One region of the Rahnella inusitata genome, then DNA from elsewhere that is predicted to be linked to it. Evidence: predicted binding sites of a transcription regulator. Region 1 holds the regulator's gene; the other holds the start of a gene.
The links. The regulator ArgR, encoded in region 1, controls arginine synthesis, uptake and breakdown. The targets are predictions, from matches to a motif close to ANTGAATAAAAATACANT.
Positions count from the first base shown of each region.

Region 1 (15,508 bases):
CAGGAGTTGTTCGCCAAACCACTGCTGCCTGAGTTACCTGATTTCCGGTTGCCGGTCGATCTGGATATTCAGCAAATCACTGCTGAAAACTTACGCCTGACCGGCGATACCGACGTGCTGATCACCCGCTTCGAACTGAAAGCCAGTACCCAGGATCAGCTTGTTAAGCTCGATAAATTGATGATCCGTTCGCCGCAGGGCTCGCTGGACGGGATCGGGCAGGCGACGCTGAATCAAAACTGGCCGGTGGACATGACCATCAATACCGCCGTGAACGTCGATCCGGTCAAAGGTGAAAAGATCAAACTCAAGGTCGCGGGCGGTCTGCGCGACAAACTGGACGTCGGCCTGAATCTTTCCGGCCCGGTGCGTGCGCAGCTGGCGCTGCAAACTCAGCTGGCGGAGGCCGGTTTACCCGTTGAACTCAAACTCAGCAGCGACGCCTTACAGTGGCCGCTGGCCGGTACGCCGCAGTATCAGGTCAAAAACTTCAAACTGAACTTCAGCGGTAAAGCGACGGATTATGCGCTGTCCCTGCGCTCCGATTTTAAAGGCGACCAGATACCGCCTGCCACGTTGACGCTGGACGGTAAGGGTAACGTTGAGCAGTTCAGGCTGACGCTGCTGCGTCTGGCGGCGCTGGAGGGGAATACAGACCTGACCGGCGTGGTGGACTGGAGTAAAGCCATTAGCTGGAACAGCGAACTGAAGCTGACCGGTATTAACACCGCCAAACAATGGCCGGACTGGCCTGCGAAATTGCAGGGCAAAATCGCCACACGCGGCAGCCTCTACGGCGGCACCTGGCAGGTACAGGTGCCGGTACTGGAGCTGAACGGCAACGTCAAACAAAACGCCGTCAAAGCGCAGGGCAATTTGCGCGGGAACAGTTACGGGCAGTGGGATATTCCGCAGCTGCATCTTGAACTGGGCCGCAATAATCTGGATGTGAAAGGCAAACTCAGCGATACCTGGGATCTGGACGCCAAAGTCGATGCGCCGCACCTCGACGGCGCACTGCCGGGGCTGGGCGGCGTGGCGAAAGGGATGCTGCAACTGCGCGGGGACCTTAAGGCGCCGAAGTTGCTGGCTGACCTGACGGCGACCGGTCTGAAATGGCAGGCGCTGACCATCCGTCGTGTGGATGTAAAAGGTGACGTCAGTTCCACCGACCAGATTCAGGGCAATCTTGCGGTACGCATTCAGCAGCTTAAACAGGATGCGCTGAATATCACTGATATCAATCTGGACGCCAAAGGCAACGAGAAGCAGCATCAGCTGACGCTCAAGGTCGATGGCAAACCGGTCTCCGGGCGTTTGGCGCTGAGCGGCAGTTTTGACCGCGCGACAGAAGAATGGAAAGGTAACATCACCAATACATTGTTCGATACGCCGGTCGGCGAATGGCGTCTTAACCGGTCTATCGCGCTGGATTATTTCAACAAAGAGCAACGCATCACCGTCGGCCCGCACTGCTGGCAAAATCCGAACGCCAGTCTGTGCGTCCCGAAAACCATTGATGCCGGTGCCAGCGGGCAGGCGAGCGTGGTGCTCAACCGCTTTGATCTGGCGATGGTCAAACCCTTCCTGACCGATGATACGCGGCTCAGCGGTGTCTTCAGCGGCAAGGCTGACGTGAGCTGGAAAGCCGACGGCGGATTGCCGCAGGCCAGCGTTTCGCTTGTCGGTAAAGGCGTGAAGGTGCAGCAACTGGTGCAGGGGAGTCCGCTGCCCATTGCATTTGATACGCTGAATTTGAATGCCGGGCTGAACAATGGACGCGCGACGCTCGACTGGCTGATCCGCATCGCCAACAACGGCCAGCTGGATGGCAACATTCAGATTGCCGATCCGCAGGGCAAACGCAATCTCAGCGGTAACGTCAATATCACCCGCATCTCGATGGCGCTGTTGCAACCGGCACTGATGGACGGCGAGAAAGCCTCTGGTATTCTCAACGCCAATCTGCGACTGGGCGGCGACGCGCAGAAGCCGCAGGTCTTCGGCAAGCTGGCGCTGAGCGGAGTCGATTTCGACGGTCAGTTCATGCCGTTCGATATCACCGACGCCAATATCAACATTAATTTCAACGGTATGTCATCGCTGATGGAAGGGGTGATCAAAACCGCGCACGGCCAGCTGGAGCTTAACGGCAACGCTGACTGGAGCGAGCTGAATGCCTGGCGTGCCCGGATCGCGGCGCGCGGCGATCGCGTGCGGGTTTCCGTGCCGCCGATGGTGCGTCTGGACGTCTCACCGGATCTGGTGTTCGACGCCACGCCGCAGCTCTTCTCGCTGAACGGCTCCGTCGATATTCCGTGGGCGCGTATTACGGTGCAGGAGCTGCCGGAAAGCGCGGTCGGCGTATCGTCCGACGAAGTGATGCTCAACGATCAGCGTCAGCCGATCAAACCGGCAACGGCCTCAATCCCGATCAACAGCAATCTGATGGTGAATATTGGCAAGGATGTGCGTCTGGATGCGTTCGGCCTGAAAGCCCGTCTTGAAGGCGCGTTGAAAGTCGCACAGGACAGCCGCGGTCTTGGTCTGAACGGCCAAATCAATATTCCTTCTGGCCGTTTCCACGCGTACGGACAGGATCTGATCGTACGTAAAGGCCAGCTGTTATTCTCCGGCCCGGCGGACCAGCCGCTGCTGAATCTGGAAGCGATCCGTAATCCGGATGCGACCGAAAATGACGTTGTGGCGGGTTTACGGGTCACCGGCGAGGCTGATTCGCCGAAACTTGAAATATTCTCGGATCCGGCGATGTCACAGCAAGAAGCCTTGTCCTACCTGCTTCGCGGGCAGGGATTAGACAATTCTGGCGGCGATAGCGGCGCAATGACCTCAGCACTTATCGGGTTGGGGGTTGCACAAAGTGGTAAACTTGTGGGTAAAATCGGCGAGGCGTTTGGTGTCAGCAATCTGGCACTGGATACTCAGGGCGTGGGAGACAGCTCCCAGGTGGTGGTCAGTGGCTATGTTTTACCGGGTTTACAGGTGAAATATGGCGTCGGGATCTTCGACTCACTGGCAACACTCACTTTACGCTATAGGTTGATGCCGAAGCTTTATCTGCAGGCGGTATCGGGCATCGATCAGGCATTGGATTTACTCTATCAGTTTGAGTTCTAATTCATGTGACTTTTACTATACGAATATAAACATGCGAATAATTGTTTACGGTAGTCTGCGACGCAAGCAAGGCAACAGTCATTGGATGACGAACGCTCAATGGTTGGGTGACCATGAGCTGGAAGGGTATGCGCTTTATAATCTGGGGCACTATCCTGCTGTCATTCCAGGGGAAGGGAAGGTCTATTGCGAAGTGTACCGCATAACCTCGTCTATCTTAGCCGAGCTGGATGAACTGAAAAGTAATACGAAAGATTATCGTCGCGAGCTGATTTCGACGCCGTACGGCAGCGCCTGGATTTACCTCTACATTCGCTCACTGGATGGTGTGCCGAGAATAGAAGGTGGTGACTGGGTGAAACGTAACGACGCGGTGTAGTGAGTGATTTGAGCAAGGTCGTCGAAAAATAAACGTTGTGTATCAACGCGTAATACATAAAAAAACACCGCCATCTGGCGGTGTTTTTTTTCGTGCAGAGCAAGCGATGATTTACAGGATCAATTACTTGTTTTTAGCACGTTCGAAAGAAGCCACGATCTCTTCTTTCGCGGCAGCAGCATCAGCCCAACCGTCAACTTTCACCCATTTCCCTTTTTCCAGCGCTTTGTATTGCTCGAAGAAGTGAGTGATCTGGCCGCGCAGCAGTTCTGGCAGGTCGTTCACATCTTTGATGTGATCGTATTCTTTGCTCAGTTTAGTGTGCGGAACAGCAACCAGTTTCGCATCTTCGCCCGCTTCGTCGGTCATTTTCAACATACCAACCGGACGGCAACGGATCACAGAACCCGGTTGCAGTGGGTATGGCGTTGGCACCAGAACGTCAACCGGGTCGCCATCCAGAGACAGAGTGTGGTTGATGTAACCGTAGTTGCACGGGTAGAACATTGCGGTAGACATGAAACGGTCTACGAACAGTGCGCCGGTGTCTTTATCTACTTCGTATTTGATCGGATCAGCATTTGCCGGGATTTCGATAACGACGTAGATATCTTCTGGCATGTCTTTGCCAGCAGGTACATTCAGTAAGCTCATGGTTGGTTTCCTTCAATTGAACCAGGAATAGAGTGCCGCACATTATAGCCAAGTCTCCCGTGAATTCCCGTCCTTTTCTCCGAATGTCGCTTCCGTATTTTCCGGCACGACCTGCTGTTGCGCAGCCGCAAAAACTGACCTTCTGGCAGTAAAATTCACGCCTGCGCGTTTTCACCGTGTAACTGCCTGTTTTTGCTTTTCTTATCAAGTATTTCAGCCAATTGCCGATAACTCTATTCAAATAAAAGTCAGGCTAAACCTGACCCCTACCACGATATGCATTTCTCCTTTTCACCTGAATCACTGGATAACACCGTATGTTGAATAAGCTGAGCGTAAAGGCCGGTCTGATCGGCCTGTTAGTGTTTATGACCCTGATTTTATTGCTGGTGAGCGTGCTGGGCGCCAATGCCATCAGGCAAAGTGCCACATCACTGCAAGAGATTAATCAGCTTCAGGGCGAGGAATTAGGCTCGCTGGCTGACAGCTACAGTTACTCATTACGAACCCGCGTCGCCAGCGGAGTCGCCGTTCGTCAGTTGGAAATCGGCATGATGGACGATGCGAAAGCAACGTCCGATCGCATCGCCGGTTACATAAAACAGGCGGATACCGATCTGGCGAAATTCGTCAGCATTGAGGACGAAACCCAGCGTGGCAGAGATTTATCGGCCGCGGTGAAAAAAACCTACGAGGCTTACAAAGCCAATGGGCTTATTCCCGTTCTTCAGGCTCTCCAGTCGCAAAGTGCTGACAGCTATTACGATGTGCTTGAAAACAAAATCACGCCGTACAGCAATGCCTACGACAAAGCGCTGACCGATTTTCGTGCCTATGCGGTGGATAACACCAATCAACGCATTGAGCAGGCACGTGCGCAGGCACGTATTCAGCTGACCATTATCGCTGTGGCTTTCATCGTCGCACTTACGATTGCGATACTGGCGTGGTTTGCGTTGCAAAAACTGATCATGCATCCGCTGACGTTTTCCATCGCTCAGCTGGAATACATTGCCAAAGGCGATCTGACCCACGACATCGACGATTCTCATAACAATGAGATGGGCCGCCTGCTGAAAGCGATGAAACAAATGCAAGATTCACTGGTGCTGTCGGTGGGGCGTGTCCGCGATGCAGGAAATCAGATTGATGTCGGCTCCCGCGAGCTGGCCGCCGGGAACGTGCATCTGGCGCAGCGCACGGAAGAGTCTGCCGCTTCGCTCGAGGAAACAGCAGCGAGTATGGAACAGCTGACTTCAACGGTACGCATGAACGCTGCAAACTCCGAACAGGCCAACCAGCTGGCGCAAAGCGTTTCATCTATCGCCGACAAAGGCAGTCAGGTGGTCAATCAGGTGATGGACAAAATGCAGGGGATTACCGACAGTTCGAAGCGTATCGGCGACATTATTACAGTGATCGACGGCATTGCCTTCCAGACTAATATTCTGGCGCTGAACGCTGCGGTAGAGGCCGCGCGAGCCGGTGAGCAAGGGCGCGGTTTTGCCGTCGTCGCGGGCGAAGTCCGCAATCTGGCACAGCGCAGCGCGCAATCGGCCAAAGAGATTAAAGAGCTGATTGGGGATTCGGAAAGCCGGGTGTCGGAAGGATCGAACATGGTGAAATCTGCCGCCGCGACGATGCTGGAAATCTCCAGCGAAGTGACGCGCGTGACCAGTCTGATGCGTGAAATCTCCATCGCTACTACCGAGCAAACACACGGCATTGAGCAGGTGAATGTGGCGATCACCCAGATGGATCAGGTCGCACAGCAGAACGCCGCGTTAGTCGAGCAGGCAACGGCGGCAACGCGTTCTCTGGAAGAGCAGGCGCAACTGCTGGCAGAAAGCATGGCAGTATTTAAGCTCAGCCGCACTGAACTGTACTAAACACGAAAGTCTGATTCTGCGCGCAATAAAAAAGGTGGCTCAAAAAGCCACCTTTTTACGTTGGGTCAACGCTAAGTTACAGAGGTATCACGTTCATTCAATGATGTTTTTTGTAGGGCAGGGATTATTCATCAGGGAATTGTGCGATAAAGCGTTCTGCATCTTCCACCATTGAGCTGTTACCGACGAAGAACGGTGCGCGTTCATGCAGTTTCTGCGGAATGATATCCAGAATGCGGTTTTTACCGTCGCTGGCTTTGCCACCGGCCTGTTCGGCCAGGAACGCCATCGGATTGCACTCGTACAACAAACGAAGTTTGCCGTTCGGATGGGTTGCCGTGCTCGGATAAATATAAATGCCGCCTTTCAGCAGGTTACGGTGGAAATCTGCGACCAGAGAACCGATGTAACGTGAGGTGTAAGGGCGCAGCGTAGCTTCGTCCTGCTCCTGACAATATTTGATGTATTTTTTTACGCCGAGCGGGAATTTGATGTAGTTGCCTTCATTGATCGAGTACATGCTGCCGGTAGCCGGGTAGCGGACTTTTTCATGGGAGAGGCAGAAAACACCGAGAGAAGGATCATAAGTAAAGGCATGAACGCCAACGCCAGTGGTGTAAACCAGCATGGTGGAAGAGCCGTAAACCACATAGCCGGCGGCGACCTGACGATTGCCCGGTTGCAGGAAATCGGCTTCGGTCACGGACTGGCCGAGAGGTGTGGTACGACGGTAGATGGAGAAGATAGTACCGACGGAGACGTTAACGTCGATATTTGAGGAGCCATCGAGCGGATCCATCAAGATGACGTATTTTGCATTTTCAGCGCGTTCGCCCTCGAAAATGACGATTTCATCTTCTTCTTCAGACGCGATGCCGGCAATTTCGCCGCGTGCTTTCATCGCTGCTTTTAACTTCTCATTCGCATACAGATCAAGTTTCATCTGTACTTCGCCCTGAACATTTTCTGCGCCGCTGGTACCAAGAATATCAACCAAACCCGCTTTGTTGATGTCACGGTGAATGATTTTAGCGCCGAGTTTTATTGCTGAGAGCAAGGCGGTGAGCTCACCGGTTGCATGAGGAAAGTCTTGCTGTTTTTCAACAATAAATTCGCCTAACGTTTTCATAACACGTTCCCTGAATCTAGGATGGATAACGGTTCGTTAATAAAACCTTTACAAGAGCGTGGGCAGTTTAGCCCAAATATATGGATGAATCATAGGCAAATCCATTTCTTCTGGAGGATTCTGAGCGGTAGAATAGCGGCTGACTTAAAGGCATTAATGGAAAATATATGCGCATTCATATTCTTGGGATTTGCGGCACGTTTATGGGCGGGCTGGCGATGCTGGCTCGTGCTCAGGGGCATCAGGTTACTGGTTCGGACGACAACGTTTATCCACCGATGAGTACGCTGCTGGAAAATCAGGGGATTGAGCTGATTAAGGGTTACGATCCCGCACAGTTAGACCCTCAGCCCGATCTGGTGATCATTGGTAACGCGATGACACGCGGTAACCCGTGTGTCGAAGCCGTACTGGAGCAGGGCATCCCTTACGTGTCCGGCCCGCAATGGCTGCACGATCACGTTCTGCCAGAACGCTGGGTGATTGCCGTTGCCGGTACGCATGGCAAAACGACCACCGCCGGTATGGTGACGTGGATCCTCGAAGCCTGTGGCTATGAGCCGGGCTATGTTATCGGTGGTGTACCGGGCAATTTCGAGGTTTCTGCGCGTCTGGGCAACAGTCCGTTTATGGTGATTGAAGCGGATGAGTACGACTGCGCCTTCTTTGATAAGCGCTCTAAATTTGTGCATTACAGCCCGCGTACTCTGGTACTCAACAACCTCGAGTTCGATCACGCCGATATTTTTGACGATCTGAAAGCCATCCAGAAACAGTTCCACCATCTGGTGCGTTTGGTGCCTGGCAAGGGCAAAATCATCCTGCCTGAGCACGATACTCCACTCAAACAGGTGATGGCGATGGGGTGCTGGAGCGAGCAGGAATTTGTCGGCGAAACAGACGCCTGCACATGGGATGCGAAAAAGCTGACGCCAGACGCCAGCTCTTTCAATGTGTACCTGAAAGGCGAAATTGTTGGAGAAGTGAACTGGAATCTGGTCGGTGAACACAACATGCATAACGGGCTGATGGCGATTGCCGCAGCGCGTCATGTTGGTGTGAAGCCGGAAGATGCCTGTAAAGCGCTGGGTGATTTCATCAACGCCCGTCGTCGTCTTGAACTGCGTGGCGTGGAAAACGGTGTCAGCGTGTATGACGATTTCGCCCACCACCCAACTGCGATTCTGGCGACGCTCTCCGCACTGCGCAGCAAAGTGGGCGGAACGGCGCGTATTCTGGCTGTTCTCGAACCGCGCTCGAATACCATGAAAATGGGCATGAGTAAAAATGAACTGGCACCGTCATTGGGACGTGCTGATGAAGTCTTCCTTCTGCAACCGCAGCATATTCCCTGGCAGGTCGCCGAAGTCGCCGAACATTGCATTCAGCCAGCGCACTGGAGTGCCGATGTGGATTCCCTGGTGGATATGGTTATCAAGGCGTCGCTGCCTGGCGATCATATCCTGGTGATGAGCAACGGTGGGTTTGGTGGTATCCATGGAAAACTGCTGGCAGCACTGGCGGCGAAAGCCAGCGCCGCAGCACAGCAATAAGCGTCGATTCATCGAAATCAGAGCACAGCATTGGCTGTGCTTTTTTTTGTCATTTTTCGGGTGAATGGCCGATCAGCAGGCAAAAAAAAGCTCCCAAAATGGTATGGGAGCCAAAGGGTGTCGTCGGACAGGACGACGAGGGTATCGTTAGCAAAAGAGCGCGGCAGTGGCAGTGTCAGCTCTCTTCCAGCCTCAACAGCGTCGTTTAGACGATCTGTGGCTGTTGAACCCGGTACGCTAATTCAAAAAAATTCAAACAGTGGCTTTTGTTTCAGGGTAATAATCAGAAATCTTACTGGTAGATTTCTGCTGTCGCGTGATAAGCACCTTCGTTATGGGCTTCAATCACACGATAAGATTTTGCGCCTTTAGCATCAGCTTTATCAGACAGCTGCTGGCGGATATCGGTTGGCGCACCGTCTACACCGCTGACGCTGATCACACCCATAGATTGCAGGTTTTCAGCTTGCTGGTTAGTCACCAGTTGTGCGGCGGACGCACCGAAAGAAACAGCGGATAACAGACTAAGCGCGGCGATAGTAGTAATGATTTTCATGATAATTTCCTGATTTTACTGACGTTGATGCAATCTGAGAGAGCAACGTCGGTTCAAATTTAGATTTATCAGGGCTGTTTTACAGGGGTTCGGGGCGCGGTGAGCGTTCGGGAACGTAAAGCTGGCAGTGATAAATCCGTCTTGTGCACGGGCCTGATTCATTCAGGCCCCTTCGCTGGGTCTACCGGGTGACTTATTGGTAGATTTCTGCGGTTGCGTGATAGTTACCTTCCTGACGCACTTCAATAACGCGGAAAGCTTTAGCGCCTTTTGCATCGGCTTTGTCAGACAGTGCCTGACGGATATCAGAAGGTGCACCGGCTACGCCGCTGACGCTGATCATCCCTTTTGCCTGCAGATTAACAGCCTGATCCTGAGTAACAGGTTGTGCTGCGAAAGCACCAAATGACAGAGCAGAGAGAATGCTTAATGTTGCGATTGTAGTTTTAACGTTCATGATTTGACCTCGTCGAATTTATTATGTGTTCCAACAACTGGTGTCTCACACCACGGAAATGAGTATACATCTAGTCACTACAAATATTAATAGTTTGCTAATAGTTATTTGGGTGGTTATGTGTGGTCTATTGGTGTTTTTAATAACGGAAAGTAATAAAAAACGTCTATAAAACGTTCTTTTGGTGATAATTATTTGTAAAATCAATAAATTGAGTGAATTTGACTATCTGTGCTTATTTTTGTAGTCAATCACATCATTGAAATATTTATGTGACGGAAATGGGCGTGTTGTGACGGGAGTTAACAGAATCAGGTGGATGAGGGATGCCGTGATTTCTCAGGAAAGGGAGGTTTCTGCGGAGCAGGTGAGAGTTGATCAATATAAAAGATGGGCAAAGCGACTGGCCTGAGGTCAGAAATTCTGTTCTTCTGACCCCCTGCACAGAATGGGAGCGCGTGGCCATGTACGATAACAGCGGCTTATAGCTCCTGTTCGAACAAACTCAAAATGGCGTCGTGCAGCTGCTTCACGCTAAAACCACGCGCCGGAGTGGTGAAAATCGTGTCATCACCCGCGATAGTACCGAGGATGCCTTCAGATTTACCCAGTGAATCAAGCAAACGCGCGATCAGCTGTGCAGCACCGGGACTGGTGCGGATAACCACGACGGCTTCATTGTAGTCGATATCCAGCACCAGATTCTTCAGCGGGCTGGTGGTGGTGGGCACACCTATCTCTGCTGGCAGGCAGTACACCATTTCCATTTTAGCGTTACGTGTACGTACCGCACCGAATTTGGTCAGCATCCGTGAGACTTTGGACTGATTGATGTTTTCGAACCCCTCTTCCTGGAGTGCGACGACAATTTCGCCTTGAGAGCTGAATTTCTCTTCCTTCAGCAGTGCTTTGAAGGCTTTGATTAAATCTTCCTGTTTGGCAGGATTACGCATTTTGCACCCTGGTCTCTTGAACATCGTGAAGCTGATTATGCAGATAATTGCATTTTTATGCAACACACCTTCCGGAGGTAAATCGCTGATTCACCACTGCGCAAGGAATGTGACGGATGTCGCATCAGAGGTTTTTTCATGAATATGCCAAAATTTTGCATTGCAGGTGGATTTTACGACCCGATGAGTGGAAGTGATGACTTCGATTCAGCTCACACAATGAACCAAATTTAACCATTTATTAACCTGACAGGTTTTGGGGTGCTACTTTTAAGGGAAGCTTTCCGATAAAAAGTCATAAAAGACCGGATAAAGGCCGTTTAAAAGTATTTTTTTACTTTCTAAACGACCCATCTCAGATTCTCTGCAGGTGAGCGATTGTTTTTAACAGCGTAAGTGATTAAGGTCACAACCAAAATAATTCCACGACACTTATAAGTTAATGATAAAAAAGGAGTATAGGATGAAAGTTGCAGTTCTCGGTGCTGCGGGTGGTATCGGTCAGGCCCTCGCACTTCTGCTTAAGACCCAGCTACCTTCCGGTTCCGAACTCTCATTATATGATATCGCACCGGTGACGCCGGGCGTTGCTGTCGATCTCAGTCACATCCCAACCGCGGTTAAAATCAAAGGCTTCTGTGGCGAAGATGCCACGCCAGCGCTGGAAGGTGCGGATATTGTCCTGATTTCAGCAGGTGTGGCGCGAAAACCAGGTATGGATCGTTCCGATCTGTTCAATGTTAATGCCGGTATCGTTCGTAATCTTATCCAACAGGTCGCGAAAACCTGCCCGAAAGCCTGTATCGGGATTATTACTAATCCGGTTAACACCACAGTCGCCATTGCGGCAGAAGTGCTGAAAAATGCCGGTGTGTACGATAAAAACAAACTCTTTGGAATTACGACACTCGATGCTATCCGTTCCAACACTTTCGTTGCGGAACTGAAAGGCAAGCAGCCAGATGAGATTGAAGTACCGGTGATCGGTGGACACTCCGGTGTGACCATCCTCCCACTGCTTTCTCAGGTTCCTGGTGTGACGTTCAGCGACGAAGAAATCACCTCTCTCACTAAGCGTATTCAGAATGCAGGCACCGAAGTTGTCGAGGCAAAAGCCGGTGGCGGGTCTGCAACGCTGTCGATGGGGCAGGCAGCTGCACGCTTCGGCCTTTCATTACTGCGCGCTATGCAGGGCGAAAGTAACGTAGTGGAATGTGCGTATGTGGAAGGGAAGGGCGAGCATACACGTTTCTTCGCGCAGCCTGTTTTGCTGGGCAAGAATGGGATTGCTGAACTGCTGGATGTCGGCAAACTAAGCGCGTTTGAGCAGCAATCGCTTGAATCCATGCTGGATATCCTGCGAAAAGACATTGAGCTCGGTGAACAGTTTATTAATAACTGATGCTGCACCTTTATCACCGCCGGTGTAACCCGGCGGTGATAAATTATACCCGCCGTGATTTATTCACGAGAAGCATTAGGTGTACGGCAACGACGTTCGATGATCTTAAAGGTCTTCGCGTCAAAATAGCGGCTTGGCCAGATAATTGAAGGATGAAGCCCAAGCGCGCTTGCAATGAGGAGTTCCCCTTTTGGCCACGGCCGTGATAACGCGTTTGATAAGGTTGAAGAACTTAAGCCTGCCGAGCGTGATACCGCCGCCAGCGTGGTTCCTTTCTTTCTTAGCGCAGCAATGATATCAGCCTGATGCCAGTCTTCGTTCCTTGTGTTCATGATGGCTTCCTTATTTGTTCAAATATAGTTTTCGAATGTATTTTATTTAAATATATATTCTGCGGTTGTTTTTTTCAGATGTACTCATTCAAATCAATGTTTCCGAAAAACCCGCATCGCTTTCATTGAGAAAATACCTTCTTATTCTGATTAAAACAAACAAGTAAATTCGTGTTGCTTTTTGTGATTAGCGTCAGTTTTTCTAATGTATTACGTGCAAGTTTGAAATCACGTAAAATGGATAAGTTATTCTATTGTGCGTTTTTTGATCTTTATCATCCATTGCCATAATGGATGAGGTTTATTAATAAATAATTCGCTATGTTTTGATAAATAAAATCTGTTTTATTTTAAGTGTTTATATTTTTAATTGTTGTTTTTTAAGGTTTTATTTTGTTTTTATCTTTTTTGCTTTCGACTTGAGTCCGTTTGTTTCTAAAAAGTGGGTATTACGCCATTCATTCAGTTGTTGATAAAGAAAATTCATGGAAACTTTGTGAGTCATCAGTAGACTCATTTCGAAAAATTGAATATCTTCTTTCCGTTAAATAGACGTTTTCCTTAATGGCCGGAGTTAAATTCATCTCTAAAATAAACACCGGAGGTTTCAGGAAAGTATCGGCATTATTCTCATGGATTTATAACAGAAACTTTCTTAGTGGTTTATGTAAGAAAGAAAAGGATCGTTATGAAAAAAGAGTGGTTCGCAGCAAAGGAATTAACCGGTAAAGAAGGGCTCCCAACTTCAACACAAGGCGTGCATGGAATGGCACGCAGGTTATGCTGGATTAAAAGGAGAAGACGCGGTGTACAAGGGCGTGCGGTGGAATATCACATCGACAGCCTGCCCGTTAATACGATCGCCAGTCTGGCGATGAACGAGCATTCTGCGGAGTATGTCTATACCTCGCATCAGGACCCTCTGGCAATCTGGATTGAAAGCTATAAGCAATTGAGAGAACCAGAACGTGAAACGATGATCGCGTTTATTGTGAGAGAAGGCGTTTCGGAAGTGTTAAACAGGTTGCGCAAGCCTGACGAAAACTAGCGTTGAAAACTGTCGTACCTGCCTGATAAGTGCCAGGTACGACAGATAAACATCAGAAGTCGCGTTTGACTGAAAGATGCGCCAGGCCTTCAAGTGCCGAGCGATAGACAGAGTCTGGCAACACCTGAAGTGCCTTAATGGCCTTGTCAGCTTCTTCTTCGGCCCGCTGACGGGTGTATTCCAGGGAGCCCCATTGGTGCATGGCTGCCAATACTGGTTCCAGTAAATGGCGCCCATTACCTTCTTCGATAGCATTACGGATCATGGCCGACTGTTCTTTATCACCATGCTGCATCGCATGCAAAAGCGGCAATGTCGGTTTACCTTCATCAAGGTCATCGCCGGTATTTTTGCCCAACGTTTCGCCGTCAGCATCATAATCAAGCAAATCGTCAATCAGCTGGAATGCAGTGCCCAGGTAACGGCCGTAATCTTGCAAAGCAAGGATCTGTTCCTGAGTTCCGCCAGCCAGCATGGCAGAAGACTGAGAGGCAGCTTCGAACAGACGCGCTGTTTTGCTATAGATAACCTGCATGTAGCTGTCTTCAGTGATGTCAGGGTCGTTACAGTTAATCAGCTGCTGTACTTCGCCCTCTGCAATCACATTGACCGCTTTAGCCATCAGGGCCAGAACCGGCAGCGACTCCAGATCGGTCATCATCTGGAATGCACGGGTATAGATGAAATCCCCGACCAGGACGCTTGCGGCATTACCAAAAGCGGCGTTGGCAGTGGCTTTACCCCGGCGCATATCCGATTCATCGACAACGTCATCGTGCAATAACGTGGCGGTATGGATAAACTCAATCAGTGCAGCGACTTTGATGTGCTTGTCGCCTTCATAAGAGAGCGCTCTGGCCGCCAGCACTGCAATCATTGGACGGATGCGTTTACCGCCACCGCTGATGATGTAATATCCCAGTTGATTGATGAGTGAAACTTCGGAGTTCAACTGTTCAAGGATGGATGCGTTGACCGCAGCCATGTCGTCCTGAGTAAGATCGATAATCTGTTCTAGGTTCATTGTGTTTTTTCGGCTGTTGTTCTCTTCACCGCAATGAGATCTGGCTCACATTGGCACATGGCGCTAACTGTAAAGGGGATTGTACTTGAAAAACAGTGTAGATAAATGATAACGAAAGAACTGCGCTTTTTTTCTTCTTTTGTGGTCATTGTGCTCTTGTCTTACTCTGATTTTTTGCGTAGAATTCGCGCCCTATTGTGAATATTTATAGCGCCCTCTGAACTATACAAAGTTGAGTGCGCGGAAAGCGGAGTTTTATATGTACGCGGTTTTCCAAAGTGGTGGTAAACAACACCGTGTCAGCGAAGGGCAGACTATCCGCCTTGAGAAGCTTGACATCGCAACTGGCGAAACGATCGAGTTTGATCAGGTTCTGATGATTGCAAACGGTGAAGAAATCAATATCGGCCTGCCATTAGTTGCTGGCGGTATCGTTAAAGCTGAAATCGTTGCTCACGGTCGTGGCGTTAAAGTCAAAATCGTTAAGTTTCGTCGTCGTAAGCACTATCGTAAGCAGCAGGGCCACCGTCAGTGGTTCACTGACGTTAAAATCACCGGCATCAGCGCTTAAGACTAGGAGAGCGGAACAATGGCACACAAAAAGGCTGGCGGCTCCACACGCAACGGTCGCGATTCAGAAGCTAAACGTCTGGGCGTAAAACGCTTTGGCGGCGAAGCAGTACTGGCAGGCAGCATCATCGTTCGTCAGCGCGGCACCAAATTCCACGCTGGTATCAACGTGGGTTGCGGCAAGGACCATACTCTGTTTGCTTTGGCTGACGGTAAAGTCAAGTTCGAAGTTAAAGGCCCGAAAAACCGTAAGTACATCAGCATCGACGCTGAATAAGTTTTTCTCGTCTTAGTAAATAGATGTAAGCCCCGCAACTCGTTGCGGGGCTTTTTACATTCTGGTTAGCCCATTCTGGCGGAATATGGACAGTAAATCGCAGGCACCTGTTGGGATTATGTTAGCGCTGATCACTGCCATGAGTTG
Region 1 is NZ_CP065024.1:929,335-944,842, forward strand. Features, by position in the region: gene tamB (autotransporter assembly complex protein TamB) at 1-3,138, shown strand, start outside; gene I2123_RS04355 (gamma-glutamylcyclotransferase family protein) at 3,170-3,517, shown strand; gene ppa (inorganic diphosphatase) at 3,641-4,171, opposite strand; gene I2123_RS04365 (methyl-accepting chemotaxis protein) at 4,489-6,060, shown strand; gene fbp (class 1 fructose-bisphosphatase) at 6,185-7,189, opposite strand; gene mpl (UDP-N-acetylmuramate:L-alanyl-gamma-D-glutamyl-meso-diaminopimelate ligase) at 7,357-8,742, shown strand; gene yhcN (peroxide/acid stress response protein YhcN) at 9,035-9,298, opposite strand; gene yhcN (peroxide/acid stress response protein YhcN) at 9,492-9,755, opposite strand; gene argR (transcriptional regulator ArgR) at 10,238-10,708, opposite strand; gene mdh (malate dehydrogenase) at 11,172-12,110, shown strand; gene I2123_RS04400 (helix-turn-helix domain-containing protein) at 12,170-12,442, opposite strand; gene I2123_RS04405 (DNA-binding protein) at 13,131-13,490, shown strand; gene ispB (octaprenyl diphosphate synthase) at 13,543-14,514, opposite strand; gene rplU (50S ribosomal protein L21) at 14,774-15,085, shown strand; gene rpmA (50S ribosomal protein L27) at 15,104-15,361, shown strand; gene I2123_RS04425 (DMT family transporter) at 15,447-15,508, shown strand, end outside.

Region 2 (15,508 bases), 690 kb from region 1:
CGCACATTTATGCTGTCGGTGATGTGATTGGTTACCCAAGTCTGGCGTCAGCGGCTTATGATCAGGGACGCATTGCCGCACAGGCGATGATCCAGGGCGAAGCCAAAGTCCATTTGATCGAAAACATTCCGACCGGGATTTACACCATTCCGGAGATAAGTTCGGTGGGTAAAACCGAGCAGGAACTGACGTCGATGAAAGTCCCATACGAAGTTGGCCGCGCGCAGTTTAAGCATCTGGCTCGCGCACAAATCGCCGGCATGAACGTGGGCAGTCTGAAATTACTGTTCCACCGTGAAACCAAGGAAATTCTGGGCATTCACTGTTTCGGTGAGCGTGCCGCCGAAATCATTCATATCGGGCAGGCGATCATGGAACAGAAAGGTGAAGGTAATACTATCGAGTATTTCGTCAATACCACCTTCAACTATCCGACCATGGCCGAAGCCTATCGCGTGGCTGCGCTAAACGGATTAAACCGCCTTTTTTAAGGCAGCGGCGTTATCCCAGTAAGCCTGCATATGTTCTTTGATAGCTTCGGCAAGCTGTTCGTAACGCCCGCGCAGTGGCGAACCGGGGCGATAAACCAGCGCGATCGTGCGCCGGGGCTCCGGTTTGTCACAGGTAAGATAAGTCACACCATCACGGCTGCGCTCACGCGGCACGGCCAGTGATGGCAGTAACGTAATCCCGCTTCCTGCCGCGACCATGTTGCGCAGCGTTTCAAGACTGGTGGCGCGGAAATGGGTATCTTCATCCGCACCCGCCTGGAAGCAAAAACCGAGCGCCTGATCGCGCAGACAGTGGCCATCTTCCAGCATCAGCAGTTTCTCACCGGCCAGATCGGCCATCGCCACACGATCGCGCGATGCCCACGGATGATCGTCATAGATTGCCAGCTTCATCGGCTCGTCAAACAGCGGCACTTCAATAAACGCTTCGCTCTCCTTCACCAGCGCCAGAATGGCACAATCGAGCTTTCCGCTGTCGAGCTGCGCCAGCAACTGATGGGTTTGCGCTTCGTGCAGATACATTTCCAGTTTCGGAAAAGTTTTGTGCAGTGTTGGAATAATTTGCGGCAACAGGTAAGGCCCGACGGTTGGGATCAGACCGATATGCATCGGCCCGGACATCGCTTCGCCCTGCTGGCTTGCCATCTCTTTGAGCACTTTTACTTCACGCAACACCGTGCGCGCCTGATCCACCAGCAGCAGACCGGCTTGTGTGAACAGTACTTTGCGGCTGGTTCTTTCGAGCAGCATGACGCCAAGCTCATCTTCCAGCTTACGGATTTGCCCGCTCAGCGTTGGCTGGCTGACGTGGCATGAATCTGCGGCGCGGCGGAAGTGACGAAACTCTGCCAGTGCTACCAGATACTCTAAATCACGAATGTTCATTTTTCCCCCAGTCCCTCATAGGCAATGCGATAGCCGTTAACGATAGATAAGATAGCAACCAACGATTATATCTATCAACCACAATCGTTAATAATGCCCCCCATCGAAACGGCGCCGCCGAAAACATTGTTCAATTTATAGATTAATTAAGAGGTTATTCATGTTTGCAAGCCAGGAAGGGAAACACGTACCACACGTTACTTTTCACACCCGTCAGGGCGACCAATGGGTTGACCTCACGACGGATGAGCTGTTCAAAAATAAAACAGTGATCGTCTTTTCACTGCCGGGGGCATTTACCCCAACCTGTTCTTCGAGCCACCTGCCGCGTTACAACGAGCTGGCTCCGGTGTTCAAAAGCCATGGCGTAGACAGCATTCTGTGCGTCTCCGTGAATGACACCTTCGTGATGAACGCGTGGAAAGCAGAACAAAGCGCCGCCAACATCACCTTCATTCCGGACGGTAACGGCGAGTTCACCAAAGGGATGGACATGCTGGTGGAAAAAGCCGATTTAGGCTTCGGTCCGCGTTCATGGCGCTATTCCATGCTGGTGCGTAACGGCGTGGTCGAGAAAATGTTCGTCGAGCCAAACAAGCCGGGCGACCCGTTTGAAGTGTCTGATGCAGACACCATGCTGAAGTACCTGGCACCAGAATATAAAGTGCAGGAGTCCGTTTCCGTGTTCACTAAACCGGGCTGTCCGTTCTGTGCTAAAGCCAAACAGATGCTGCAGGAACGCGGTATCCAGTACGAAGAAATTGTATTAGGTAAAGACGCGACCACCGTCAGCCTGCGTGCCGTTACAGGCCGTGCGACCGTGCCGCAGGTCTTCATCGGTGGACGCCACATCGGCGGAAGCGACGATCTGGATGTTTACCTGCATTCAGAAACTCAGGAAGTGTGCGAAGTTGCACAATAAGTGTCAGTGAATACCCAGAGTTAGAAATAAGACAAGAGTCCCTGCATTACCAACAAAAAAGCAAAGTTAGACTACGTGAACTTTCGGCGGACCTTGGGTCCGCCTTTTTTTTGCTTCATCCATCCCTGTTCTGAGATCCCACGTGTTTTTATGACCTTCTGCTGCGACACTTTGCGGTCGATACATTTTGTATGGCAGGACGATGATGACGCAAAGGCCGGGGGCATGGAAAAAGAGTGAATTTTGAAGAGGGATCCCCCCTTTGCAGGGGGAGAAACGCAAAGACTTACAGCCCTAAACGGGTTTTCGCATCGGCAATCGCCTGTGCAACCTGCTGAGGAGACACGCCGCCTTTGGCTGCGCGTTTGTCGAGGCAGGATTGCAGCTCGAGAATCGGGTACACATCGTCGCCAATCACGCTGCTGAATTTCTGCAAATCTTGCAAAGACAACGCTTCCAGCGCTTTACCCTGATTGATCGCTTCCACTACCGCTTCACCCACAATATGGTGCGCTTCACGGAACGGGACGCCTTTGGCGACCAGATAATCCGCCAGTTCAGTGGAGTTAGCATAGCCCTGCTGCGCGGCTTCTTTCGCACGCGGACGTTTCACCTGAATGCCATCGAGCACCAGCGCCGCCATATTCAGGCAATCCATCCAGGTGTCGAGCGCGTCGAACAGCCCTTCTTTGTCTTCCTGCATGTCCTTGTTGTAGGCCAGCGGCAAGCCTTTCATGGTCATCATCATGCCAGTCAGTGCGCCCTGCACGCGGCCACATTTGCCACGGATAAGCTCCAGCGCGTCCGGGTTTTTCTTCTGTGGCATCAGGGAAGAGCCGGAAGTCACACGGTCAGACAGGTCGATAAACGCCGCTTCGCCGGTGTTGAAGAAGATCAGGTCTTCGGCGAAACGGGAAAGGTGAACCATGCTGATGGCGGCGTTGGACAGCAACTCCAGCACGTGGTCGCGGTCGGAAACGCTGTCGAGACTGTTGCGGGTTGCAGACGCGAAACCTAACCAGCCGGCCAGCTGTTCACGATCCATCGGATAGGCGGTACCGGCCAGTGCGCCACAACCCAGCGGGCTGACGTCCAGACGGGTCAGGGTATCTTTCAGACGGCTTTCGTCACGCGCCAGCATTTCCACATACGCCATACACCAGTGCGCGAAGGTCACCGGCTGGGCACGTTGCAGGTGGGTGTAACCCGGCATAACCGCATCCTGATTGGCTTGTGCAGTCGCGACCAGTGCCTGTTGCAGATGATGCAATGCATCGCCAAGTTCAATCACTTGCGCCTTGCACCACAGTTTGAGGTCAGTGGCGACCTGATCGTTACGGCTGCGGCCAGTGTGCAGTTTTTTGCCGAGGTTACCGACTTTGTCGATCAGTTTGCCTTCTACCCAGCTGTGAATATCTTCTGCATCGCTGGCTAAAATAGCGCGGGGATTCGCACGGACTTCTTCCAGCAGCACGTTCAGCGCGCCTTCGAGCTCAATCTGCTCGTCAGCCGTCAGTACGTTGACGGTGACCAGCGCTTTCGACCACGCCACGGAACCGACGATATCTTGCTCTGCCAGCCGGTAATCGAAACGCAGTGAGTCATTGAGTTCTTTAAACCGCTGATCCGCCGCCTGAGTAAAACGTCCGCCCCAAAGTGCCATTTTCCCGCTCCTGAAATTTTTATACAAAAGGGCGCACTATGCTGCGCCCTGAAAAAAGTGTCTGCCGAAAGGTGTTACGCCAGAATACGTGTACCGATAGCGACGCCGTTAAACAGTGCCGGTAATTGCTCGGCGTGACGCCAGCTGGCGATATCCACCGGACGTCCGAGAGTGCGCGCAGCGTCCAGTGCGGCGTGAACTTTGACGATCATACCGTCGGTAATAATGCCCTGGTCGATCAGCTGTTCGGCCCTTTCCGCACTCATTTCCGGAATGCGCTGACCTTTGCCATCAAGAATGCCGCTGACGTCGGAAAGCAGAATCAGATCGGCACCCAGTGTGGCGGCCAGAGCTGTCGCGGCCTGATCGGCGTTGACGTTCATCAAGTCACCGGCTGCGGTGATCCCGATAGAGCTGACGATTGGCAGGTACCCTGCGCCGGTCAGGGTGTTGATCAGCGCCGGGTTACCCGCTTCGGCTTTGCCGACGTTGCCCAGTTCTTCGCTCAGTTGCGTTACGCTGACCGAGCCACCGTCTGCCAGTGAAAGGCCGACCGCGTTGATGTGATTTTTCACGGCCCACGCCAGCAGAGTTTTGTTGGCGCTTCCGGCCAGTGCGCCGGTAATGATGTCAATCTGGTCGGCAGGCGTGACGCGCAGGCCAGCTTTCTTAACGACGGGCAGATTCAGCTTTTTCATCAGCTCATCAACCAGGCAGCCGCCACCGTGGACGATCACCAGCGGGCGCTGATATTCCTGACGATAAGCGACGACCGCCATGAACAGGCGCTCAAGTGCTTCTTCATTATCCAGCAACACTCCACCCAATTTGATGACTAACGGATTCATAGCTGTTTGCGCCTCGACCAATTGTTTATGTTAATGAATAACAATATGTTTAATTTAATCTAACATCCCTGCGCATCTGAATAAACGCTCAGGGACGGTTGTTTTTTTGCTGACAATCTGACTGATTGTTAAAGCAGTGATTGCGTTTCCGGGAAGCCAAAGCGAATGTTCATACACTGCACCGCCTGCGCCGACGCGCCTTTCAGCACGTTATCTTCCGTCGCCACCACAATCAGATGTTCACCTTTCACGGCAAAACCGATATCGCAGAACGGCAGCCCGACCACGTCTTTCAGCGCCGGTACGCCTTGGGTGTATAAGCGCACCAGCGGTTTATCGTGATACGCATTGTGGAAAGCTTCCGCTACGTCCTGCTCCGTCACGCCCGCTTTCAAACGACAGGTGATGGTTGCCAGAATTCCGCGCGGGAAGTTGCCCAGATGCGGCGTGAAAATCACCGGCACGCCGAGGTGCTCAGCGATTTCAGGCTCATGACGATGGCTGAACAGTTTGTAAGGTTGCAGGCTGACTTCGCAGAAACTGTTGCCCAGCGTGGCTTTACGCCCTGCGCCGCTGACGCCGCTGGTGGCGTTGATCACCGGCCACTGGCTGTCATTGAGCAATCCGTTTTCGATGAGCGGTTTGAGCGCCAGCTGTGACGCGGTCGGGTAGCAACCCGGCACGGCGATAAGCTCGGCATCTTTCAGTTTGCCCGCCTGCCATTCGGCGAGGCCGTACACGGCTTTATCCAGCAGATCGAGGTGCTGATGCTCAAAGCCGTAGAATTCGGTATAAAACTCAGGTTTGCTGACGCGAAAGGCACCGGACAGGTCAAACACCACGCAGCCCGCCGCCAGAAACTGCGGAGCTAAATCGTGGCTGACTTCATGCGCGGTCGCCAGAAACACGACATCGACGCCTTTTGCGGCTTCGGCAACGTCCGTCAGCGGCAAAACAGGCAGATCGACAATACCTTTTAATTGAGGATGCAAATCAGAAAGCAACTTTCCTGCATCTGCACTTTGCGCTGAAACCGTTAAACCGGTTATGTTCATATGTGGGTGGCGATTAAGGTAAGCAGCGAGTTCAGCTCCGGCATAACCTGTGGCACCAACAATCAGCGTATTCAACATAGGGTCTGTTCACCTTCTCAACTTATCTGTATGGCTTTGCGATACAGGGACTTCAACAGGTAACAGGTGGTCACTGCGTTGTACGCCGCTCACCCGCGAGATTCAGCCGTGTCGTTTTACCTTACCGGAATTTTTTCCGGTTTCCTTACGCGCTGGCTTATTGTATTTTTATTCACAATTATTGCATGAATATGAATACTACCCTAACTAAAGGCTGTCAACAGTGAAGATGAAATTACCTCCTTTTATTGAGCTCTATCGGGCGTTAATCGCAACCCCTTCCATCAGCGCCACAGACAGCGCGTTGGATCAGAGCAATGAAACGCTAATCAACTTACTGGCAGGCTGGTTTGGAGATTTGGGCTTTAAAGTAGAAGTGCAGCCCGTGCCGGGAACCCGAAACAAATTCAATATGTTAGCCAGCACCGGTGAAGGTGCAGGCGGCTTGCTGCTGGCCGGTCATACGGACACCGTTCCGTTCGACGATGGCCGCTGGACGCGCGATCCTTTCACCCTCACCGAGCACGAAAATAAGCTCTATGGTTTGGGTACTGCCGATATGAAAGGTTTCTTCGCCTTTATCCTCGATTCACTGCGCGACGTGGATCTGACTAAACTGACTAAACCGCTGTATATTTTGGCGACCGCCGATGAAGAAACCACCATGGCCGGTGCCAGCTATTTTTCTAAAAATACCAAAATCCGCCCTGATTGCGCGATCATCGGCGAACCGACCTCGCTGAAGCCGGTTCGTGCGCATAAAGGTCATTTATCGAACGCCATCCGCATCACCGGTCAGTCCGGCCACTCAAGCGATCCTTCGCGCGGCGTGAATGCCATTGAGCTGATGCACGAGTCGATTACCCATTTAATGACCCTGCGCAATACGTTGAAAACCCGATACAACCACAGTGGTTTCGTGATCCCCTATCCGACCATGAACTTTGGTCATATCAACGGCGGCGATGCGCCAAACCGCATCTGCGCCTGTTGTGAACTGCATATGGATATCCGCCCGCTGCCGGGTCTGACACTGTCCGAAATCAACGGCCTGCTGAACGAAGCGCTGGAGCCGGTGAGTCAGCGCTGGCCCGGACGCATCGTGATTGAAGAACTGCATCCGCCGATCCCTGGCTATGAATGTCCGCCGGATCATCAGCTGGTGCAGGTGGTTGAGAAGTTGCTGGGTGTGGAAACGGAAATCGTTAACTACTGCACCGAAGCGCCATTTATTCAGGAGCTGTGCCCGACGCTGGTGCTTGGCCCCGGTTCTATCGATCAGGCGCATCAGCCAGATGAATATATTGATACCGCGTTCATTAAACCGACACGTGAGCTGATATCTCAGGTTGTGCATCACTTCTGTTATCACTGATCCTGAATCAGGGTTGATGAAGAAACAATCAGGGCGCTCCGGGGCGCCCTTTGCTACTGTACAAAACGAGTTCGCAAAAGTGGATTAGCCAAACTGATATCGTCGCGGTTGTAATTAAATTTCAGCGACATTGCTAAAAAGACCATTTTTCACGTGAGTGATCGGGGCTTTTTGGGTTAAAACAGGGGCTGCTTTTGAAAAGTGTGGCCAGGTTGGCAGGGTGAACGGGGCAAGAATGCCTGACGGGTGAAAGTTATTTACAGAATATAAAAATTAAACGAGAGAACGGGTCAGAGGTGATATGAACGAACAATATTCCGCAATGCGAAGTAATGTCAGTACGTTAGGTAAACTGCTGGGCGATACGATCAAAGATACGTTGGGAGAACATATCCTCGATCGTGTTGAGCAAATTCGTAAACTGTCTAAATCCTCCCGCGCCGGAAACGAAGCGGATCGTCAGGAATTACTGTCAACGCTGCAAAATCTGTCGAATGATGAACTGCTGCCGGTTGCCCGCGCATTCAGCCAGTTCCTGAATTTAGCCAACGTGGCTGAGCAATATCACAGCATTTCGCCGCACGGCGAGGCGGCCAGCAATCCCGAAGCGCTGGCGTTGTTGTTCGAACGTCTGAAATCCAAAAATCTCTCTGATCAGCAATTACGTGACGCCGTTGAACAGCTTTCCATTGAACTGGTCCTGACCGCGCACCCGACCGAAATCGCCCGTAGAACGCTTATCCACAAACTGGTCGAAGTCAATAACTGCCTCAAGCAGCTCGACCACAACGATCTGGCCGATTACGAACGCAAACAGATTATGCGCCGCCTGCGCCAGTTGATCGCGCAGTCATGGCATACCGATGAAATCCGCAAAAACCGCCCTTCTCCGGTTGATGAAGCCAAATGGGGTTTTGCGGTCGTTGAAAACAGCCTGTGGGAAGGCGTTCCTGCTTTCCTGCGCGAACTCAACGAGCAGCTGGAAACCTCGCTGGATTACAAAATGCCGGTGGAAGCGGTACCGGTTCGTTTCACCTCCTGGATGGGCGGTGACCGCGATGGTAACCCGAATGTGACCGCCGATATTACCCGCCACGTCCTGTTGCTGAGCCGCTGGAAAGCGACCGACCTGTTCCTGCGCGATATCGCAGTGCTGGTATCTGAACTGTCGATGACCGAATGTACGCCTGAGCTGCGCGAGCTGGCGGGCGGTTCTGACATTATCGAGCCGTACCGTGAAATCATGAAACAGTTGCGCAGTCAGTTGACCTCCACGCAGGTCTATCTGGAAGCGCGCCTGAAAGGCGAACGCGTCACGCGTCCACATGATTTACTGGTGAAAAATGACCAACTGTGGGCACCGCTGTACGCCTGCTATCAGTCCTTGCAGGCCTGCAACATGGGCATCATCGCCAACGGTCAGTTGCTTGATACCCTGCGCCGCGTGCGCTGCTTCGGCGTACCGTTAGTGCGTATCGATGTGCGTCAGGAAAGTACCCGTCACACCGACGCCATCGCAGAAATTACCCGTTATCTGGGTCTGGGCGATTATGAAAGCTGGTCAGAATCTGACAAGCAGGCGTTCCTGATCCGCGAACTGAATTCTCAGCGTCCACTGGTCCCGCGTCATTGGGAACCGAGCGCTGATACCAAAGAAGTGCTGGATACCTGTCAGGTTATAGCTGAAGCGCCGGAAGGGTCTATCGCCGCCTATGTGATTTCCATGGCACGTACCCCGTCTGACGTGCTGGCTGTGCATCTGTTGCTGAAAGAGGCGGGTTGCCCGTTCCCGATGCCGGTAGCGCCCCTGTTCGAAACGCTGGACGACCTGAACAACGCCGACGACGTGATGAAGCAGTTGCTGAGCATCGACTGGTATCGCGGTTTCATTCAGGGCAAACAGATGGTGATGATTGGCTATTCCGACTCCGCGAAAGACGCGGGCGTGATGGCGGCGTCATGGGCGCAATACCGCGCGCAGGATGCCCTGATCAAAACCTGCGAGAAAGCGGGCATTGCTCTGACACTGTTCCACGGACGCGGCGGTTCCATTGGCCGTGGCGGTGCCCCGGCACAGGCGGCGTTACTGTCTCAGCCTCCGGGCAGCCTGAAAGGTGGACTGCGCGTAACCGAACAGGGCGAGATGATCCGCTTCAAGTTTGGCCTGCCGGAAGTCACTATCAGCAGTCTGGCGCTGTACACCTCCGCCATTCTGGAAGCCAATCTGTTGCCACCGCCTGAGCCGAAAAAAGCCTGGGTGGACATCATGGAACAGCTGTCTGACGTGTCCTGCAAGATGTACCGTGGTTACATCCGCGAGAACAAAGACTTCGTGCCTTACTTCCGCGCCGCAACGCCGGAGCAGGAACTGGCTAAGCTTCCACTGGGTTCACGCCCTGCAAAACGTAAAGCCAGCGGTGGCGTCGAAAGCCTTCGTGCTATTCCGTGGATCTTCGCCTGGACGCAAAACCGTCTGATGCTGCCTGCCTGGCTGGGCGCTGGTGCCGGTTTGCAAGCCGTGGTGGATGACGGAAAACGTGACGAGCTGGAAACCATGTGCCGCGACTGGCCGTTCTTCTCCACCCGCATCGGGATGCTGGAAATGGTGTTTGCCAAAGCCGATCTGTGGCTGGCGGAATACTACGATCACCGTCTGGTGGAAAAAGAACTGTGGCCGCTCGGCCAGCAGCTGCGCGATCAGCTGGCCAGCGATATCAAAGTCATTCTGGCGATTTCCAACGATGATCATCTGATGGAAGATTTGCCATGGATTGCTGAATCCATCGCACTGCGTAACGTCTATACCGATCCGCTGAACGTTCTGCAGGCTGAACTGCTGCACCGTTCACGCGAACTGGAAAAAGACGGCAAGCAGGATGCCAATATCGAACAGGCACTGATGGTGACGATTGCTGGCGTGGCGGCAGGTATGCGCAATACCGGCTAGTAATGTCTCAACGCTCTAAAGCAAAAACCCGCGAATTCGCGGGTTTTTTGTTTTCAGCATTCGTGATGCAAGGGATCAGGCACGAACGGGGACGGCGATTTCAGGGCGAACACCCAGGGTATGGCAAATCGCATAACTCATTTCTGCACGGTTCAGGGTGTAGAAGTGGAAATCCTTCACACCTTCGCGGCTGAGGATTTTCACCATGTCCATCGCGATGTTGGCACCGACCATTTTGCGGGTCTCGGCATCGTCATCCAGCCCTTCAAACATGCTGTTCATCCAGTGCGGCACTCGGACGTTAGTCATGGTCGCAAAGCGGGTCAGCTGTTTGAAGTTAGAGACAGGCAGGATGCCCGGCACGATTTCCACGTCAATGCCCTGACCGGCGCAGCGGTCGCGAAAACGCAGGTAGCTTTCCACGTCGAAGAAAAACTGGGTGATGGCGCGGTTGGCACCGGCATCTATTTTACGCTTCAGGTTGATGAGATCCGCCTGTGCGCTTTTTGCTTCAGGGTGAACTTCCGGGTAAGCCGCGACAGAGATATCAAAATCGCCGACTTCTTTTAGAAGGTGAACCAGATCGGTGGCGTACATTTCCGGCTTGCCGCTGCCCGCAGGTAAATCGCCGCGCAGTGCCACGATGTGACGGATGCCGCTCTGCCAGTAATCCTGTGCAATCTGGCGCAGTTCATCGCGGTTAGCGTCAATACAGGTCAGGTGCGGGGCTGCTTCCAGACCGGTACGCTCTTTAATGCCTTTGATGATGCTGTGCGTGCGGTCGCGCTCGCCGGAGTTTGCGCCGTAGGTGACGGAAACAAACTTAGGTTTGAGGCTGCTCAGACGGTCGATAGAGCTCCACAACGTATCTTCCATCTCGCTGGTACGCGGCGGGAAAAACTCGAAAGAGACGTTAATCTGACCCTGCAATTCTGCCAGGTTTTGATTCAGCGCTTCGCGCTGGTTTGCGTGGAAAAAGCTCATATAACACTACCTCATAGATCACTGCGTTTTCATTATGATTTTTTATGATGAACGTCTGGACGTCTAAACGTATAGATAGAAAATGACGGAAAGCGGGCAAGGTGTCAACGTGAAAATGATTTCGGGGGATGATTAATCTTCACGCAATCTGAAAGAATTTCATTTTGGTGAAATTTTGCTGCGGGGAATAAGCGCCTTCCCCTCATAAGCCGGGGAAGGCGCAAAGAATTAAAGCAATTGCGTCAGGCGGTTAAGGTCGGACTGTAACGCGCCAGCGGTGACATCGCGCCCGGCACCCGGACCGCGAATGACCAGCGGGTTATCGCGGTACCAGCGGCTTTCGATGGCAAAGACGTTGTCGCACGGCAACAAAGACGCCAGAGGATGGTCTTCACGCACCGCTTCGACGCCGACACGCGCTTTACCATTGGCATCGAAACGCGCCACGTAGCGCAGCACCAGCCCCATTTCCCGGGCCGCTTCGAGACGCTGCAACATTTGCTGATTCAGCGCCTCGCCGTCTTCAAAGAACTGATCGACAGAGCCGGTGGTACAAGCTGGCGGCACCAGTGATTCCACACGAACCTGCGTCGGCTCGATATCATAACCCGCCTCGCGCGCCAGAATAACCAGCTTGCGCATGACGTCCTGACCCGATAAATCGTCGCGCGGATCAGGCTCTGTCAGCCCCTGCTGCCACGCCAGATCCACCAACTCGGTGAACGGCAGCGTGCCGTCGAATTGCAGGAACAGCCAGGATAACGTGCCGGAGAAAATCCCGCTGATCGCCAGAATGCTGTCGCCGCTTTCGCGTAAATCACGCACGGTATGGTTCACCGGTAAACCCGCGCCAACGGTGGCGTTGTAAAGCCAGTGGCTGTCGGTTTTGGAGAAGGCATCGCGGATCTGACGGTATTTATTGCTGTCAGATGCGCCCGCCAGTTTGTTGGCGCTGATCACGTGGAACCCGTAGCTGGCGAAATCCAGATACTGATCGGCCAGTTCGGCGCTCGCGGTCACATCCAGCACCACCAGATCGTCGTAAGGATGCGCACGCATCCACAGGAACAGCGACTCTTCATCGTGCGCCTGAGATTCGTCATCAAAGAAGGCCAGCGCCCGGCTGGCGTCCAGCCCTTCGTAATTGAGCAGGCTGCGTTTGCTGTCGACTACGCCGGCCAGTACAAACTCAAAGCCGCTGCGGGCAGAAATGTTCTTTTGCTCGCGGGCAAATAATTCCAGCCAGCGCGAACCGATATTCCCTTTACCAAACAGCATCAGGCCGATTTGTTTTTCAGCGCGGAACAGCGTTTTGTGCAGCCCCTGAATCAGGTGCGCCGTCGGGCCAATGCGCAGAACCGCGACCAGGCTGATCCCGTCCTCGGCTTGCCAGATGAATTCAACCGGCTGATCTTTCATTTCCTGATAGAAACGGTGGCTGTGCAGCGGGTTTTTACACACGCCCGCACCGACCAGCGCCACCAGCGCCAGCCCTTCACGCAGCGTCAGACGCCCCGGCAGTGCCGCTTCTTCCAACACCTGCAATGCGCTGCCCGCCACTTCGGAGGTGTAGCAAAGTTGCAGCAGATTGCGGTCAGGATGAACGCCGGTGCACAGCGGTTTGACCTGCGCACGCTTGAGCAACAGTTCGACGTCTTTCTGCGCCAGGCCGAAATCATGACCGGACGGGATCGCCACTTCAATCAGGCAAATATCATCGTGACTGGTGACAATCTTCGCGCCGGTACCGGACGCCAGCACGCGCTCAATGCGCGTCGAGCCCTGCTCCGGCTGATAGCTGCAACGCAGCTGTAAATCGATGTCGCTGCCGGAGACCGGCTGCAAAGTGCGGGTGTGGAGAACGGGAGCGGCCAGACGCGCCAGTTCACTGGCTTCATCCAGACGCAACAACGGCAGTAAACAGGCATCTTTCACTTTACGCGGGTCAGCGCTGTACACACCGGCAACGTCGCTCCAGATTGTTACGCGGCTGGCATCAGCCAGTGCGCCAATCTGGGTGGCGGAATAGTCGCTGCCGTTACGGCCAAGCAGCACGGTTTCACCCGCGTCATTGCGCGAGATAAAGCCGGTCACCACCAGATATTGCTGAGGATGTTGCGCGAGCAGCTGTTGCAGCAGCGGATAAGAACGGCCTTCATCCACCTGTGGCTGCGCGGCGCGTTCGGCGCGCAGGAATTCGCGGGCATCCAGCCAGGCAGCCGGAAGCTCCAGCTTGCACAGCACCGCCGACATCAGGCGGGCGGACCAGATTTCGCCGTGCCCGACCACTTCCGCATAAATCGCGTCGGTTACCTTGCCGTCGAGCAGCACGGCCAGACGTTCGAGATCGTGAATAAAGGAAGCAATAAGCGGCTCAGCCATTTCCGGCGGTAGCAGACCGGAAATCAAATCACTCTGATAGCGGCGCAGTGTCTGCTGGACCTGATGCGCGGAAATCCTGTCAGTCTGGCTCAGTTTCAACCAGCTGATCAGCTGGTTCGTCGTGCTGCCCGCCGCCGACACGACCATCATGTCGCCCGGTTTGGCGTACTCGGACATAATGCCTGCGACGCGCAGATAACATTTCACGTCGGCCAGACTGCTACCACCAAATTTGTGCAACTGCCGGCTTCCCGCCGGTGCTGCGACCGCTATTGCATTCATACTTACCTCGTTGCCACTGACTGGAATGCGTGTTCCAGATCAGCAATCAAATCTTCACTGTCTTCAAGACCTACAGAAATACGGAGCAAGCTGTCAGAAATCCCGGCGGCTTTACGCGCCTCAGGCGCCATACCGGCATGCGTCATGGTGGCGGTATGAGAAATCAGGCTTTCGACACCTCCCAAGGATTCTGCGAGGGTAAATAACTTCAATTCTTTCAGGAAATGGCGCAGCTGCGCTTCATCACCGTTAAATTCAAAACTGATCATGGCGCCAAAGCCACGTTGCTGACGGCGGGCAATTTCATGCCCCTGGTTTTCCGGCAGCGACGGATGATACAGCTTTTTGACCTGCGATTGCTGCTGTAAATAAGCAACAATCGCCAGTGCATTTTCCTGCTGCTGTTTCACGCGAACCGTTAACGTGCGCAGACCACGCAGCAACAGATAGCTGTCAAAGGCGGCGGCGGTGACGCCGATGTTGTTTGCCCACCAGGCCAGTTCCGTCGCATGTTCAGCGGTCTTAGATATTACCGTACCGGCGACCACATCAGAATGGCCGTTAAGATATTTAGTACAAGAATGAACAACTAAATCCGCGCCGAGCTGTAACGGGTTTTGCAACGCCGGGCTGAGGAAGGTGTTATCAACCACCGTCAGCGCCCCCGCTTCATGAGAAGCCGCACAAATCGCCTGAATATCCACAACGCGCAGCAGCGGATTGCTTGGGGTTTCGATCAACACCAGCGCCGGTTTTTCCTTCAGCGCCTCGGCCAGCGCCTGCGGATCACCCTGATCGACAAAGCGCACGCGATACGCGCCGCGCTTGCTCAGGCTGTCGAACAAGCGGTAGCTGCCGCCATAACAGTCGTGCGGAGCCAGCAGTAAATCGCCAGGTTTCAGAAAGACCGTACACACCAGATGAATCGCAGACATGCCACTGCTGGTCAGTACCGCCCCCGCGCCGCCTTCCAGATCCGCCAGTGCGCGCTGAGCGATATCACGCGTCGGGTTTCCGCGACGTGAATAATCGTGGGCTCTTGGCTGATTGAAGTCTTCAAAGTTGTAGGTGCTGGAAAGCGCGATTGGCGGAACTACACAACCATATTGCTGATCATTGTTCAGGCCACTGCCCACGGCAATGGTGGCTTGCTTGTGCGTCATAGTCTTTTCTTCCTGCGATATGCGAAGGGTGAGGTGATAAAGAGTAACGCCCGGATTTATAGACGTCAATACATCTGGACATCTAAACTTCTTTGCGTATAGATTGAGCAACGGCGCAATACCCGCTAAAATTATGGCGTTATGAGAATGTCTGGCCGATCGCGGACGCACAGGCCACTGAATACAACCCGGCGTCAGGCGACAAAATGAACAATGCCCCGGGGTAAATCGTGAGATAACCCTGTTAAATACGGACATTTACTTAGTGAGAACAGTGAAAATCGGGCATAATCGCCGGGTTTTCAGAATTTTATTTTTTGATAAATTTAAGGTGTCCCATGGCTGAGTGGAACGGCGAATATGTCAGCCCTTACGCTGAACACGGTAAGAAAAGCGAACAAGTTAAGAAAAT
Region 2 is NZ_CP065024.1:240,351-255,858, forward strand. Features, by position in the region: gene sthA (Si-specific NAD(P)(+) transhydrogenase) at 1-491, shown strand, start outside; gene oxyR (DNA-binding transcriptional regulator OxyR) at 474-1,397, opposite strand; gene I2123_RS01100 (glutathione peroxidase) at 1,558-2,319, shown strand; gene argH (argininosuccinate lyase) at 2,606-3,982, opposite strand; gene argB (acetylglutamate kinase) at 4,057-4,830, opposite strand; gene argC (N-acetyl-gamma-glutamyl-phosphate reductase) at 4,959-5,963, opposite strand; gene argE (acetylornithine deacetylase) at 6,187-7,338, shown strand; gene ppc (phosphoenolpyruvate carboxylase) at 7,640-10,285, shown strand; gene metF (methylenetetrahydrofolate reductase) at 10,361-11,269, opposite strand; gene I2123_RS01135 (bifunctional aspartate kinase/homoserine dehydrogenase II) at 11,498-13,933, opposite strand; gene metB (cystathionine gamma-synthase) at 13,936-15,096, opposite strand; gene metJ (met regulon transcriptional regulator MetJ) at 15,435-15,508, shown strand, end outside.
Region 2: argC (N-acetyl-gamma-glutamyl-phosphate reductase) is a predicted target of ArgR. The motif match lies at 6,123-6,140, and genes of this name have one in related genera.